DNA from 3 places in the Streptomyces sp. NPDC027672 genome. Region 2 is predicted to be linked to each of the others. Evidence: riboswitches for the same ligand, from Rfam matches in the RefSeq annotation. Region 2 holds a riboswitch; each other region holds the start of a gene.
The links. Region 2 has a riboswitch for S-adenosylmethionine ahead of thrC (threonine synthase). Riboswitches for the same ligand answer to the same signal wherever they lie in the genome.
Positions count from the first base shown of each region.

Region 1: another riboswitch for S-adenosylmethionine. It lies ahead of ACZ4SV_RS07160 (amino acid ABC transporter permease); the one in region 2 lies ahead of thrC (threonine synthase).
Region 3: another riboswitch for S-adenosylmethionine. It lies ahead of ACZ4SV_RS18945 (aminotransferase class V-fold PLP-dependent enzyme); the one in region 2 lies ahead of thrC (threonine synthase).

Region 1 covers NZ_JBVHSO010000002.1:640,919-645,914, reverse strand. The annotation lists gene ACZ4SV_RS07175 (NAD(P)/FAD-dependent oxidoreductase) at 1-945, opposite strand, end outside; gene ACZ4SV_RS07170 (putative leader peptide) at 1,075-1,197, shown strand; gene ACZ4SV_RS07165 (glutathione S-transferase C-terminal domain-containing protein) at 1,298-2,185, shown strand; SAM riboswitch class IV at 2,263-2,373, shown strand; gene ACZ4SV_RS07160 (amino acid ABC transporter permease) at 2,722-3,702, shown strand; gene ACZ4SV_RS07155 (amino acid ABC transporter ATP-binding protein) at 3,699-4,499, shown strand; gene ACZ4SV_RS07150 (transporter substrate-binding domain-containing protein) at 4,588-4,996, shown strand, end outside.
Region 2 covers NZ_JBVHSO010000010.1:214,723-219,718, reverse strand. The annotation lists gene ACZ4SV_RS24700 (alpha,alpha-trehalose-phosphate synthase (UDP-forming)) at 1-995, opposite strand, end outside; gene ACZ4SV_RS24695 (glucosyl-3-phosphoglycerate synthase) at 1,106-2,050, opposite strand; SAM riboswitch class I at 2,208-2,350, shown strand; gene thrC (threonine synthase) at 2,369-3,652, shown strand; gene ACZ4SV_RS24685 (MoaD/ThiS family protein) at 3,649-3,924, shown strand; gene ACZ4SV_RS24680 (cold-shock protein) at 4,357-4,560, shown strand; gene groL (chaperonin GroEL) at 4,963-4,996, shown strand, end outside.
Region 3 covers NZ_JBVHSO010000007.1:199,545-204,540, reverse strand. The annotation lists gene ACZ4SV_RS18960 (hypothetical protein) at 1-37, opposite strand, end outside; gene ACZ4SV_RS18955 (rhomboid family intramembrane serine protease) at 190-933, shown strand; gene ACZ4SV_RS18950 (Lrp/AsnC family transcriptional regulator) at 930-1,211, shown strand; gene ACZ4SV_RS18945 (aminotransferase class V-fold PLP-dependent enzyme) at 1,293-2,654, opposite strand; SAM riboswitch class IV at 2,792-2,908, opposite strand; gene trpD (anthranilate phosphoribosyltransferase) at 2,984-4,048, opposite strand; gene qcrB (cytochrome bc1 complex cytochrome b subunit) at 4,171-4,996, opposite strand, start outside.

The DNA of each region.
Region 1 (4,996 bases), on a different contig from region 2:
GCCCGCGTACGCGCGCAGCGCGCGGACCCGCTCCAGGAACGGGAACAGCCCGACCGCGCCGGCGGCCAGCGCCCGCACCGCGCGCAGCGACAGGGTGCGGTCGAAGCCCACCCGCTCCCGGGTGGCGCCGATCAGCACCGGTCCGGCGGCGGTGCCCTCCACCACCGGCGAGGCGCGCAGCCCGGCCGAGCCGTCGGCCACGTCCGTCACATAGCCGGCGGCGTACACCTTGTGCCGGATCACGTGCGGCAGCGGCTCGGTGACCAGGACGAAACCGCGCCGCGGGAGCACCGGAAGCCGCACGCCGGCCAGCGCCGCGAGGTCGCCGCCCCAGGTGCCGGCCGCGTTCACCACCGCCGGCGCGTGGAGGTCGCCCCGGTCGGTGCGCACGCCGTACACCGCGCCGCCGGCCGTGCGCAGCACCCCCGTCACGGTGTGCCCCGGATGCAGCCGGGCCCCGCAGGCGCGGAGCAGGTGGGCGGCGGCGAGCGCGGGCATCACCTGGGCGTCCTGCGGATAGTGGACACCGCCGGCCAGGCCGGGAGCCAGCCGCGGTTCCAGCTCCGCGAGCCGGCCGCCGTCCACCGGTACGGCCGTGACGCCGGCCGCCCGCTGGCCCGCGGCGAAGTCCCGCAGCGCGGCCAGGCCGGCCGGTGCCCGGGCGACCACGAGACCGCCCTTGGGTTCGTACTCGACCTTCGGGCCCAGCTCCTCGGCCAGAGCGGCCCACAGCCGGACGGACAGCAGGGCCAGCCGCAGCTCCGGGCCCGGTGCCTTGTCCGAGACGAGCACATTGCCCTCGCCCGCTCCGGTGGTGCCGCCGGCCACCGCGCCCCGGTCCACCACCCGTACCTCCAGGCCGGCCCGGGCGGCGTACAGCGCGCAGGCCGCGCCCGCCATCCCGGCTCCGACGACCACGACATCGCAGGTCAGTCGCTTCGCCACGGCAGTACTATGTCACATGTTTCTCACTCTGAGGAGACCCCCGATTCCCAGGCGCGGACGCCCCCTTGACGCCGCAGGCGGCCCGATCGACACTCCAGGAAGGGAATCCTAGTGAACAGGTAGGGAATCATGACGCGCCTCGCGACGGGCACCGGCCGCACGGACCGGACCCCGCCCCGCGCGCTCCTGCTCACCTCCCGCCGTCATATCGACCTCCAGCGCGTCTGCAGCGCCATCGGCCGCCACCGCTGATCCGGGCCCCGTTCCGCCGGACCCGGTCCGCCCCGCACACCGCCGCCGCACGCGCCCGCGCCGGAGCACCCGTCCGCACACCCATCACCCGGGGAGACGCATGTCCATCACTCCGCTCGCCGCCGTCCAGCCCGCCCTCCGCCCCGCCCCGCTCTTCCGGGGCCGCATCGGCGTGGACGCGCGCAGTGGCCACTACGCCGTGCCGCACCGCTACCGGCTCCACCTGTCGACCGCCTGCCCCGACGGGCTGCGCCTCGCCGTCGGCCACACCCTCCTCGGCCTGGACACCAGCTGTCCGGTCACCTTCCTGCCCGCCGTCCCGGACTGTCCCGGCGGCGGCCACGCGGCGCTGCGCCCGCTGTACGAGGCCAGCGCCCACCACTACACCGGCCCGGCGCTCGGCCCGGTCCTCAGCGACGACTGGTCCGGGCGCATCGTCAGCACCCACACCCCCGACATCCTGCGCGACCTGGACCGGTTCCGGCCGGACGACGACGCCCGCCTCTACCCGGCCGGCCTGGAGTCCGTGCTCGACGCGGTCGAGCGGATGTGCGCCGAGGGCGTCGAGGAGGCCGCGCAGCGCGCCGGCCGGGCCGGCGCCCACCCGGAGGAGCGGGCCGCCGCGCTCGACGTGCTGCTGGACACCCTGGGCCGGCTGGAGCGGCGGCTGCACGGGGAGGAGTACCTGGCCGGCGACCGGCTCACCGCCGCCGACATCGAGCTGTGGGTCGCCCTGCTGCGGCTCGACACCGTCCACCGCTGCCACCTCGACGCCTCCGCCGTGCACCGCGTCGCCGGCCACCGCGCGCTGTGGGCCTACGCCCGCCGCCTGACCGCCCACCCGGCCTTCGGCCGCCATCTCGACCTCGACGGCATCGCCCGCCGCCATCACGGCCACTGCCAGGGCCTGGAGGCCGCCGGCGCCGCCGTCCAGATCCTGGACTGGGCGAGCCACGCCGGACAGCCTTCGCAGGCCCGCCGCAGGTGACAGCGGTCGGCCACCGTCCACAAGGCGGACGGGCGTTGACATTCGAACGGTCAACTGCCTTACTTACGCCTCAGAACGGTCATGAGCGTCAGCGCCAAGCCCTGGCTCGCTGACCGGCAACCCTCGCACCGCGGTGGGGTGCCCCAGGTGACGACCGGACCGGATGACGTTTTCGGTAAGCGCGAGGCCCCGCCGGGCCGGAACAGTGACAGGTGACGCCATGGACGCAGCTCCCAGGACGGCCGTAAGCCGCCCTCAGGGCTGCGTGCCGTCGTACGCCGGCCTGCTCGTCGCCGACCGTGCCGTCGATCTGCTCCGCGTGAACAGCGCACTGTGTACCGCACCGGGCTCTGCCCGCCGCCAGGGCTGAGGACTCCTCCCCGCCCTCGCGTCCCCGCCGCGCACCCGCCGCCCGGTGTGCCGTCGTCCGCCCAGCCCCCGGTTCCGCGCCAGCCCCGTGCGCCGCCTCGTGCCCCCGTGCCGTCGTGGCCCGCCCGCCCGGCCGCGGCCCGGGGTGTCCGACTCCGGAGCCCCTCATGAGTGAACCTCCAGGCGCCGTCTCCCTCGCCGAGGCGCCGATACCCGCCGACACACCGTCAAGAGCACTGAAGGCGCAGCGAGTTCAGCCGCTGCGCCGGCCCGGCCGGTGGATCGTCACCGCCGCCGTGCTCGTGCTCGTCGCGCAGATCCTGCACGGACTGGTCACGAACCCCTTCTACCAGTGGGACCGCTTCCGCTACTGGTTCCTGCGCCCGACCGTCCTCGACGGACTCCTCGTCACCCTCGAAGCCGCCGCGCTCAGCGCCGTCCTCGGGCTCCTCGGCGGCGTCCTGCTCGCCCTCGCCCGGCTCTCCGGAAGCCCGGTGCTGCGCGCGGTCAGCTGGACGTACACCTGGCTGTTCCGCTCCGTGCCGCTGATCGTGGTGCTGATCTTCCTGTACAACTTCAGCGCCCTGTACAAGACCTTGAGCCTCGGCGTGCCGTTCGGCCCGGCCTTCGTCACCTTCGACGAGTCCCGGCTGGCCACCGACCTGACGATCGCCGTGGTCGGCCTCAGCCTCAACGAGGCGGCGTACGCGGCCGAGGTGGTCCGCGCCGGCATCCTCTCCGTCGACCAGGGACAGCACGAGGCGGCCGCCGCACTCGGCCTGCCCCGCGGCTACCGGTTCCGCAGAATCGTCCTCCCGCAGGCCCTCAGGTCCATCACCCCGAACTACGTCAACCAGCTGATCGGCCTGATCAAGGGCACGTCCCTGGTGTTCTACGTGTCCCTGCTCGACCTGTTCGGCACGGTGCAGTCGATGGGCAGCACCTACCCCGGAGACGTGGTGCCGCTGCTGCTGGTCGCCACCGTCTGGTACCTGATCCTGACCAGCGCCGTGTCCGTCGTCCAGTTCTACGTCGAGCGGTACTACGCCCGGGGCGCCACCCGCACCCTGCCGCCGACCCCGCTGCAGAAGGTCCGCGCCCGGCTGACGGACCTGCGGGCCCGGCTGCGCAGGGAGGCCGCCGTATGACCACCGCACACACCCCGGCGAAGACCGCGCCCGCCGCGCCCGCCGCGCTCGAAGTGCACGACGTCCACAAGTGGTACGGCGCCCACCGCGTCCTCGACGGCATCGACCTGACCGTCCGCCCCGGCGAGGTCACGGTGATCCTCGGGCCCTCCGGTTCCGGCAAGTCGACCCTGCTCCGGGTGATCAACCACCTGGAGAAGCCCGAGATCGGGCACGTCAGCGTGGGCGGCGAACTGATCGGCGTGAAGCGGCACGGCAACCGGCTGAAGGAACTCGGCGAGCGCGCCATCCTCGCCCAGCGCGGCCGCATCGGCTTCGTCTTCCAGAACTTCAACCTCTTCCCGCACCTGACCGTCCTGGACAACATCGCCGCCGCGCCCGTCGCCACCGGCGGACTGAGCAGGCCGGCGGCCCGGGAACTCGCCCGCGAACTGCTCGTCCGCGTCGGCCTCGGCGACAAGTGCGACGCCTATCCACGGCAGTTGTCCGGCGGACAGCAGCAGCGGGTCGCCATCGCCCGCGCCCTCGCGCTGCGGCCCGGGATCATCCTCTTCGACGAACCGACCTCGGCGCTCGACCCCGAACTCGTCGGCGAGGTGCTGGCCGTCATCAAGGACCTCGCGAGCGGCGGCACCACCCTCGTCATCGTCACCCACGAGATCGGCTTCGCCCGCGAGGTCGCCGACCGCGTCGTCTTCATCGACGCCGGCCGGATCGTGGAACAGGGCCCGCCCGCCGAGGTGCTGGACAACCCCCGGCACGAACGCACCCGCGACTTCCTCGCAAAGGTCCTCTGACCGCCCGACCGCCCCGGCGGCCTCCCCGGCTCCTCCCTCCGACCGACCACCCGCGGGCCTCCCGCACCTCACGACGACAAGGACAGCCATGCCCAGCCAGTTCTCCCGACGCAGCCTGATCCGCGGCCTCACCGCGACGACCGCGACCGCCCTGCTCGCCGGCGGACTCGCCGCCTGCGGAGGAGACAGCGACGCCGCCACCACCACCGGTGCCGCCGGCACGGTGACCGTGGGACGGCTGTCCAACGGAGCCGCGAAGGAGACCGCGCTGAAGGTCTCCGAAGTGAAGTCCATCAGCGCCGAGCTGCCCGCCTCCGTCCGCAAGAGCGGCAAGCTGGTCATCGGCGTCGGCGCGCTGCCCTCCGGGTCGGCCCCGCTGGGCTTCGTGGGCAGCGACCAGAAGACCCTCACCGGCGCCGAACCCGACCTCGGCCGGCTGGTCGCCGCGGTGCTCGGACTGGAGCCCGAGGTGCGCAACTCCACCTGGGAGAACCTGT
Region 2 (4,996 bases):
TCCGCGAGCCGCTGCACCTCGGCGGTGTAGTCGCGGTACACGGCGAGGTCCTGCCGGGACGGGTAGGCGAACGCCACGTGGACGACCTTCTCCCGCCACTCGGGGTGGTCGTCGAGGAGCTGCCGGTACGCCAGCAGCCCGCGCACGATGTTCTTGGACAGCTCGGTGCGGTCCACCCGGACGACCGTCTTGCGGCCGGGGCCGATCTCCTCGCGCAGCGCCGCCATCCGCTCGGCCACGTCCTCGCGGTGCGCCCGCTCGCGCAGGAAGTCCGCGTCCGCGCCCAGCCCGTGCACCCCGATCCGGGTGCCGGACAGGCTGTCGGGCCCGAGCACCGCGTGACAGCAGGCCGTGAAGGCGTCCGCCCACCGCCGGGTGAGGAACGCCGCCCGGTCCGCGCCCAGGATGCCGTCGAGCAGCTCGGCCGCGATGTCGTCGGGCAGCAGCCGGAAGTAGTCCGGCGGGGCCCAGGGCGTGTGCGAGAAGTGGCCGATGCGCAGGTCCGGCCGGAGCCGGCGGAGCATGCGCGGGGCCAGGGCCAGGTGGTAGTCCTGGATCAGCACCGCCGCGCCCTCGCCCGCCTCCTCGGCCAGCGCCTCGGCGAAGGCCCGGTTGTACTCCCGGTACGCCGCCCACTGCCGCCGGAACTCCGCGTCGAACGCCGGTTCCAGGGGGGTCTGGTACAGCATGTGGTGGACGAACCAGAGGACCGAGTTGGCGATGCCGTTGTACGCGTCGGCGTGCACGGACGCGTCGATGTCGAGCATCCGCACCCGCTGCCCGCCGGTGTCCCCGGCCGGCAGCAGTCCGCCGTCCGCGCGCCGGACGGCCGCCCGGTCGCCGTCGCCGAGCGCGGCGCACACCCACACCGAGCCGGCGTCCGAGCCGATGGCGGACAGCCCCGAGACCAGTCCGCCGCCGCCCCTTCTGGCGTGCAGTGAGCCGTCCTCGTGTACCTGGTAGGACACCGGGCCGCGATTCGACGCGACCAGCACCCGGGCTTTCTCGGCAGGATCGTGCGTGGGAGCCATACGCCTCAACCTAGCCCGGCCCGTAAACCCTCAAACGTGCGATCCACCTGCGGAGCCGACCGTATACGGCCCGTTCACGCCACCTTCCGTTCGGCGTACTCGGCGATCTCCGCCATGGGCGGCCGCTCCTCGGTGTCCACCGAGTACGTGCGCGGCTCGAAACCGTCCTCGCCCCGCTCGAACTGGGTCAGCGCGGGCCGGATGAGATGGCCGCGGGCCAGCCGTAGCTGTGCGGTGCGGTAGATCGCGGCGGCCATCCGGCCGAGGGCCTGGCCGTCCTGGTGGCGGTGCTTGCGCACGCCCACGTCGACCTGGGCCAGCGCGTCCAGGCCGGCCAGGTGCAGCGCGTCCACCAGCATGCCCAGCTCCACGCCGTAGCCGACCGGGAACGGCAGTTGCTCCAGCAGGGAGCGGCGGGCCGCGTACTCGCCGCCCAGCGGCTGCACGAACCCGGCAAGCTGCGGCCAGTGCATGTTCAGCAGCGGCCGGGCCATCAGCTCGGTGACCCGGCCGCCCTGCCCCGCGGCACCGGCGAGCGGACGGTCGTACATCGCCTTGACCAGGTCCACGTCCGGATCGGTGAGCAGCGGTCCGACGATCCCCGAGACGAAGTCGGAGGAGAAGTCCCGCAGGTCGGCGTCGATGAAGCAGAGGATGTCCCCGCGGGTCACCAGCAGCGAGCGCCACAGCACCTCGCCCTTGCCGGGGACGGCGGGGAGGCGGGGCAGGATCTCGTCGCGGTGGACCACCCGGGCGCCCGCGCGCGCGGCGACCTCGAAGGTGCGGTCGGTGGAGCCGGAGTCGACGACCACGATCTCGTCGACGAGCGGCACCCGCTCCACGAGGTCGTGCCGGATGACGGTGACGATGTCGCCCACCGTCGCCTCCTCGTTGAGGGCGGGCAGGACGACGCTGATCGTCCGGCCCGTGCGCTGCTTGGCGGCCAGCACCTGGTGCAGCGGGCGGTCGGCCACGGACCAGGAGCGGGTGCTCAGCCAGCGCTCGACTTCTTCCAGCACGGTCGGCGGCTCCTCACTGTCACGACCACACGTCTCCGTGTGATGCATCTCGCGGTTCGGACGACTATCTCAACTGTCCTGGCCGTCGGTTACAGTCTTGAACAACGCCGGTGACCATCGCATGTCGGGGTCGGCGGGCGTTCACACAACCGCATACAGCTCATCCAGAGGGGCAGAGGGACACGGCCCGATGAAGCCCCGGCAACCCTCCAGCCGGTACTCGTCTTCCACGCGAGGCTCCCGGCTAGGGAAGGTGCCAAATCCGTCTCGCGACGAGATGCGTCGTGAGGAAGATGAGGAGAAAGGGCCTCGCCTCACATGGCTGTGCAGACAGTTGCCACCACCAGCGAATCCGCCGTCGACCTCGGCCCCGCCGCCGCCCTGAGCTGTCGCGAGTGCGGCCACCGGGTGCCGCTCGGACCGGTCTTCGCCTGCCAGGAGTGCTTCGGCCCGCTGGAGATCGCCTACGACTTCTCCGCCTACGACACCGAGGAACTGCGGCGCCGCATCGAGGCCGGCCCCGCCAGCATCTGGCGGTACGCGCCGCTGCTGCCGGTCCCGGCGGACGTGGCCGGCAAGCCCAACCTCAACCCGGGCTGGACCCGGCTGGTCAAGGCCGACAACCTGGCCCGCGAACTGGGCGTGACCGGCGGCCTGTACATCAAGGACGACTCCGGCAACCCGACCCACTCCTTCAAGGACCGGGTCGTCGCCCAGGCCCTGGAGGCCGCCCGCGCCTTCGGCTTCACCACGCTCTCCTGCTCCTCCACCGGCAACCTGGCCGGTGCCGTCGGCGCCGCCGCCGCCCGGGCCGGCCTGCGCTCCTGTGTGTTCATCCCGCACGACCTGGAGCAGGCCAAGATCGTCATGGCCGCGGTCTACGGCGGTGACCTCGTCGGCATCGAGGGCAACTACGACGACGTCAACCGCTTCTGTTCCGAGCTGATCGGCGACCCGGCCGGCGAGGGCTGGGGCTTCGTCAACGTCAACCTGCGGCCGTACTACGCGGAGGGCTCCAAGACCCTGGCGTACGAGATCTGCGAGCAGCTCGGCTGGCGGCTGCCCGACCAGCTCGTGATCCCGATCGCCTCCGGCTCCCAGCTGACGAAGGTCGACAAGGGGCTCCAGGAGCTGATCAGGCTGGGCCTGGTCGAGGACCGGCCGTACAAGATCTTCGGCGCCCAGGCCGCGGGCTGCTCGCCGGTGTCCACCGCCTTCAAGGCCGGCCACGACGTGGTCCGCCCGCAGAAGCCGGACACCATCGCCAAGTCCCTGGCGATCGGCAACCCGGCCGACGGGCCGTACGTCCTGGACATCGCGCGCCGCACCGGCGGTGCCGTGGAGGACGTGACGGACGAGCAGGTCGTGGACGCGATCAGGCTGCTCGCCCGCACCGAGGGGATCTTCGCGGAGACGGCGGGCGGGGTCACCGTCGGCGTCGCCCGCAAGCTGCTCGAGGACGGCGTGCTGGACCCGGCGAAGACCACGGTCGTCCTGAACACCGGCGACGGCCTGAAGACCCTGGACGCGGTGGCCGGCACCGGCCTGACCGCCACCATCCGCCCGACCCTGGACTCCTTCCGAGAGGCTGGCCTCGCATGAGCGTGACCGTTCGCATCCCCACCATCCTGCGCACCTACACCGGCGGCCGGGCCGAGGTCGCCGCCGAGGGCGGGACGCTCGGCGAGGTCATCGCCGACCTGGAGAAGAACCACACCGGGATCGCCGCCCGGGTCCTGGACGACCAGGGCAAGCTGCGCCGGTTCGTCAACGTGTACGTCAACGACGACGACGTGCGGTTCGAGCAGGGCCTGGACACGGCGACCCCCGACGGCGCCGGCGTCTCGATCATCCCGGCGGTCGCCGGCGGCTGATCGTCGCCCCCGGTCACCGCGGTAACCGAGCGTTCATCGGATTGCCCCCTCCGTAAGAGAAACGGAGGGGGCAATTCTGTGTGATTGAGCGCGGTAGAGTTGGGGAACACGGTCGCGGCCGTCGCGCCGCGGGCCCTGGATTCATGCCGCCTGCCCGACAAGAAGTAGCCAAAGTGTGCAGGTTCTTTGCGGCTTTTGTGGCTTTCATGGGGCCCGACTTGCCCTGAAGTCAGGTGAATTCTCGCCACATTCCGGACCCCTCGCGTCCAGATTTCTCGTCCGATTGACCTGTTGCAGACGGCAGTTGGACAGATACATTCAGCCGCGGTCGACGCGTTCCGGCGCACGCCCCCAGACCGGTTGGGGGGTGAGGTCTGACCCGGGTCCGCGAAGTGTGGATCTGTGCAAGGGCCAGTAATAGGGGAGTTAGGCATGGCTCAGGGCACCGTCAAGTGGTTCAACGCGGAGAAGGGGTACGGCTTCATCGCGGTCGACGGTGGTGCGGACGTATTCGTCCACTACAGCGCGATCCAGATGGACGGCTACCGCACCCTGGAAGAGGGTCAGCGGGTCGAGTTCGAGATCTCGCAGGGCCAGAAGGGTCCGCAGGCCGATATGGTTCGCGTCACCGCCTGAACATTTCTCGCGTGAAGGGCCCGCACCTCGCAGAGGGTGCGGGCCCTTCGCCATGCCTGGGCTTGGTGTGCCCTTCGCCCTGCCCGGCCTCCGGTTGCGACCTCCGGTCTCCGGCGTCCGCACGGCGGCCGGCGGCGCCCCGTACCGCTCCCGGCGCCCGGCCTCCGCCCGTCACCCGACCGCCGTCTCTTGGGGCCCGCTTCGCGAGCGCGTCTTGCACTCGGGCATGCCGAGTGCTAATCATTGCGTTAGCACTCTGAAGGTGAGAGTGACAGCGAAGGACCGGGTCGGTGAGGCCCGCGGGTCAGGTGGGGCAAGGAACCACACGGCCGGCGAGCCGTCCGTCGCGGGCGCGGGCGCGGTCCGAAGGAATCACCCCCAGTCCTGGAGGGACCACTTCACATGGCCAAGATCATCGCGTTCGACGAGGAGGCGC
Region 3 (4,996 bases), on a different contig from region 2:
GCCACCGGGTCGTGGCGGTCGGCAGGGGAACCGTCATCGCGCTGGTCCGCTCCTTCTCGTGTCGGTCCGCGCCGCTGACCGGCGCGTGTGGCTCGTAACCCTACGGCCTGGCGGTCACTCGCCGCCCGTCCGTCCACGGCGGCGAGGCGGTCTGTCGGCATGCGTCCCGTTACGTCATGCTCTGTAGTCATGATCAGTACCTGGAGCACGGCCGCCGGCAGGGCCCTCAGAGCGGTCCGGAGCACGCCGGCGCCGGTGACGTACGGGCTCATCGCGCTGTGCGTCCTGCTCTTCGCGCTCGGCCCGGCCTCCGGGCTGGTGCCCGGGTACGGCTCCGGGGACGCGCTGCCGGCCGTCCAGCGGGCGTACTTCCGGCGCTGGGGCGTGGTCCCGGCCGAGCTGTTCGACGGACCGGCCCGGGGCGCGCTCACCCCGGCCACCGCGCTGTTCGTGCACGGCAGCTGGGTCCATCTGCTCGGCAACATGCTCTTCCTCTTCGTCTTCGGAGCGATGACCGAGGAGAGGATGGGACGGGTGGAGTTCACGCTGTTCTACGCCGGCTGCGGCTACCTCGCCCTCCTCGGCTACGCGGCGGCGAACGCCGCGTCCGGGCAGTCGCTGGTCGGCGCCTCCGGTGCGGTCTCGGCGGTGCTGGGAGCGTTCCTCTACCTGTTCCCCCGGGCGCGCGTGACCAGTCTCCTGCCGTTCCTGTTCTTCCTGCCGCTGCGCTTCCCGGCCTGGGTCGTGCTGCCCTGCTGGGCGGCCCTGCAGTGGCTGGCGGCCGGGCGGGCCTCGGACGGGCCGGGGGTGGCCTACCTCGCCCACCTGGTCGGCTTCGGTCTCGGCTTCGGCTACGCGTGGGTGCGCTACGGCCGTGGGACTAGAGTGAAGGCCGCACCGGCTCCGGTCACCGAGGGAGAGAGACAACCGTGATCACCGCGATCGTTCTGATCAAGACCAGCGTGGACCGGATCCCCGAGATCGCGGAGCGGATCGCCGCGCTGGACAGCGTCAGCGAGGTCTTCTCGGTCACCGGCACCTACGACCTGATCGCCATGGTCCGGGTCCGGCAGCACGAGGACCTCGCCGAGGTCATCCCCGGCCGCATCAGCAAGATCCCCGGTGTGGAGGGCACGGACACGCACGTGGCGTTCCGCACCTACTCCCAGCACGACCTGGAAGCCGCGTTCGCGATCGGCCTGGACAACTAGGGCCCGCCCGGCCGTTCCCGTCGCGCGACAGGAACGGGCGGACAGGCCCCGGGGCGCGGCCTGTCGCGCGGCGGGCCGGCGTCAGACCGCCGGGACGCAGCGGCCCTCCTCCGTGCGGTACTGCCACTTCGCGCCGTCCCGGACCAGTTCCCGCACCGCGGTGACGAAGCGCTCGACGTGCTCGTCCGGGGTGCCCGCGCCGAAGCTGACGCGGATGGCGTTGAGGGACTTCTCGCCCGGGGCCGCCTCCGGGGCGCCGCACTCGCCCTGGGTCTGCGGGTCGCTGCCGAGCAGGGTGCGCACCAGCGGGTGGGCGCAGAACAGGCCGTCGCGGACGCCGATGCCGTACTCGGCGGAGAGCGCGGCGGCGAAGTGGGAGCTGTTCCAGCCCTCGACGACGAAGGAGATGACGCCGACCCGCGGGGCGTCGTCGCCGAACAGGGACAGCACGCGCACCTCGGGGACCTCGGCCAGGCCCGCGCGGACCTTGGCGATCAGGTGCCGCTCGCGGGCGACCAGGGCGTCCCAGCCGGCCTCGGTGAGCGCCTTGCAGGCGGAGGCGATGGCGTAGGCGCCGATGACGTTCGGGGAGCCGGCCTCGTGCCGGGCCGCGGTCTCGTGCCACTCCACGGCCACGCCGCCGTCCTCGCGCCGGGTGACCTTGCGGCTGGCGCCGCCGCCCGCGAGGTACGGCTCGGCCTCCTGGAGCCAGTCGGCGCGGCCGGCGAGGACACCGGAGCCGAAGGGCGCGTACAGCTTGTGCCCGGAGAAGGCGATCCAGTCCACGTCGAGGTCCGCGACGGACACCGGGTGGTGCGGGGCCAGTTGGGCGGCATCCAGGACGATCCGGGCGCCGTGGGCGTGCGCGGCGGCGGCCAGTTCGCGCACCGGCCACAGCTCGCCGGTGACGTTGGAGGCGCCGGTCACGCAGACCAGGGCCGGGCCGTGCGGGTCGCGCTCGGCGAGGGCGCGCTCCAGGGTCTCCACGGCCTGCTGCGGGGTGCGCGGGGCGTCGAGGTAGGTGACGTCCGCGTGCTGCCAGGGCAGCAGGGAGGCGTGGTGCTCGGTCTCGAAGACGAAGACCCGGCAGCCGGCCGGGACCACCCGGGCCAGCAGGTTGAGGGAGTCGGTGGTGGAGCGGGTGAAGACGACCTGGTCACCGGGCCGGCAGCCGAGGAACTCGGCGACCGCCGCACGGGCGTTCTCGAACAGGTCGGTGGAGAGCTGGGAGAGGTAGCCGGCCCCGCGGTGGACGCTGCCGTAGTACGGGGCGTAGGCGGCGACGTCGTCCCAGACGCGCTGGAGGGCCGGGGCGCTGGCCGCGTAGTCGAGGGCCGCGTAGGTGACTTCGCCGCCGGTGACCAGCGGCACGGAGACATCTGCCCCCAGAACGGGCAGAGGGGTGCAAACGGACTGGTCGGCGGCAGCGGTGGAGACAGACATGGCGAACTCCCGTGAAGGAATGCGGAACGCGGCGGGGTGAAGAGAAAAGGGTGTGCGGAGGCGGGGCTCTGCGGCCCTAACGCATTCGCTTGCTCACGGAAGACTCCTCGACGACCAGGATCCCTGGTGGTGCGAGGGATCCGCGCTTGCCGTGGACCTTGCTGTCCACGGCCTGGTCTTCACCCGGGGCACCCCGCCACGGACGGAGGGTTGCCGGACAGTCGGCCGGGGCCTCATGACTGTCACTCATGACCTGGTGCAGAAAAGTACGCGAGATGATCGTCGTCCCGCAACCCCGTGTCCGGATCGCGGGACGACTTCCGGTCACCTCACGCGTTGCTGGCGGCCACCCAGCGCTCCAGCACCCGCCGGGCCGCCCCGGAGTCGATCGACTCCGCGGCCCTCGCCATGCCCGCCCTGAGCTGCTCGGCGAGCGGCGCGTCCGCCGGGTCCAGGGCGACCAGCGCCGCCGCCGCGTTCAGGAGCACGGCGTCCCGTACGGCCCCGTGCTCGCCGTCCAGCAGCCGGCGGGCCACCTGCGCGTTGTACGCCGGGTCGCCGCCGCGCAGGGCCTCCACCGGGACCAGGCGGAGGCCGGCGTCGCGCGGGTCGAAGGACTCCTCGCGGACCTTGCCGTCCCGCACCACCCAGACCCGGGAGGTGGCCGTCGTCGTCAGCTCGTCCAGCCCGTCGTCCCCGCGGAAGACCAGCGAGGAGTTGCCGCGTTCGGCGAGCACGCCCGCGACGATCGGCGCCTCGCGGGCGACGGCCACCCCGACCGCCTGGGCCCGCACCCGCGCCGGGTTGGTCAGCGGGCCGAGCAGGTTGAACACCGTCCGGATGCCCAACTGCCCGCGGGCGGCGCCCACATGGCGCAGCGCCGGGTGGAACTTCACCGCGAAGCAGAAGGTGATGCCGGCCTCGTCGGCGACCTCGGCCACCCGGCGCGGCGACAGGTCGAGGTTGACCCCCAGCTGTCCCAGCACGTCGGAGGAGCCGGACGCCGAGGACGCGGCGCGGTTGCCGTGCTTGACGACCTTCGCGCCGGTACCGGCCACGACGAGCGAGGACATCGTGGAGATGTTCACCGTCTTGGCGCCGTCGCCGCCGGTGCCGACGATGTCGACGGTGCGGCCGGGCACCTCGATCACGTTCGCGTGCTCGTACATGGTGCGGACCAGGCCGGTGATCTCCTGGACCGTCTGGCCCTTGGCCCGCAGCGCCACCGCGAACCCGGCGATCTGGGCGTCGGTCGCCTCCCCGCGCATGATCCGGTCCATCGCCCACGCGGTGTCGTCCGCGGACAGGTCCCGGCCGTCCAGCAGGCCGTTCAGCAGGGCGGGCCAGGAGCGGCCCGCCGCGGTGTCGCCTCCAGCGGGGGTCACAGCGCTCATCAGCCGCTCCTCGTACAGATTCCTGCTCCGTCGCCCCCCACCCTATCCAGCCCGGCGGCATGGCGAAGGGCCCCGTCCGGCTCGCGGACGGGGCCCTTCGGCGTGGCGTGGCGACGCGGGGATCAGTGGTGGCCGTGGCCGCTCGTGATCTCCTTGTACTCCTCGGCGGACGGCTTCGGGATCTGGTTGTCCTCGCCGAAGTAGGCGTTGGACAGCTTCACCCGCAGCTTGTGCGAGGCCGGCACCTTGCGCTCGACGCCGTTCTCGTCGACCGTCGGGCCGATCTCGGCCGGCGTGTACTGCTCGTGCGCGGTGAGCGTGTGCAGCTGCTCCTGGCTGAGCGGCTCGTGCACCTCGATGAACTCACCGTGCGGCAGCCGCTTGATGATGCCGGTCTCGCGGCCGTGCAGCACCTTGTCGCGGTCGCGGCGCTGGAGGCCGAGGCAGATCCGCTTGGTGACGATGAACGCGATGACCGGGGCCACGAAGTAGGCGATCCGGACGAACCAGGTGACCGCGTTGATCGACAGGTGGAAGTGCGTGGCGAAGATGTCGTTGCCGCCGCCGATCAGCATCACGAAGTACACGGTCAGCCAGGCGACACCGAACGCCGTACGGGTCGGGGCGTTGCGCGGGCGGTCCAGGATGTGGTGCTCGCGCTTGTCGCCGGTGACCCACGACTCGATGAACGGGTAGACCGCGATCGCCATGAGGATCACGCCGAACAGCAGCAGCGGGATGAACACGCCCAGGACCAGCGTGTGGCCCCAGAAGTTGATCTCCCAGCCCGGCATGGCGCGGATCAGACCCTCGGCCATGCCCATGTACCAGTCCGGCTGGGCGCCGGTGGACACCTGGTCCGGACGGTAGGGGCCGATCGCCCAGATCGGGTTGATCTGCGCGATCGCCGCGAGGGCCGCGAGGACACCGAAGACCAGGAAGAAGAAG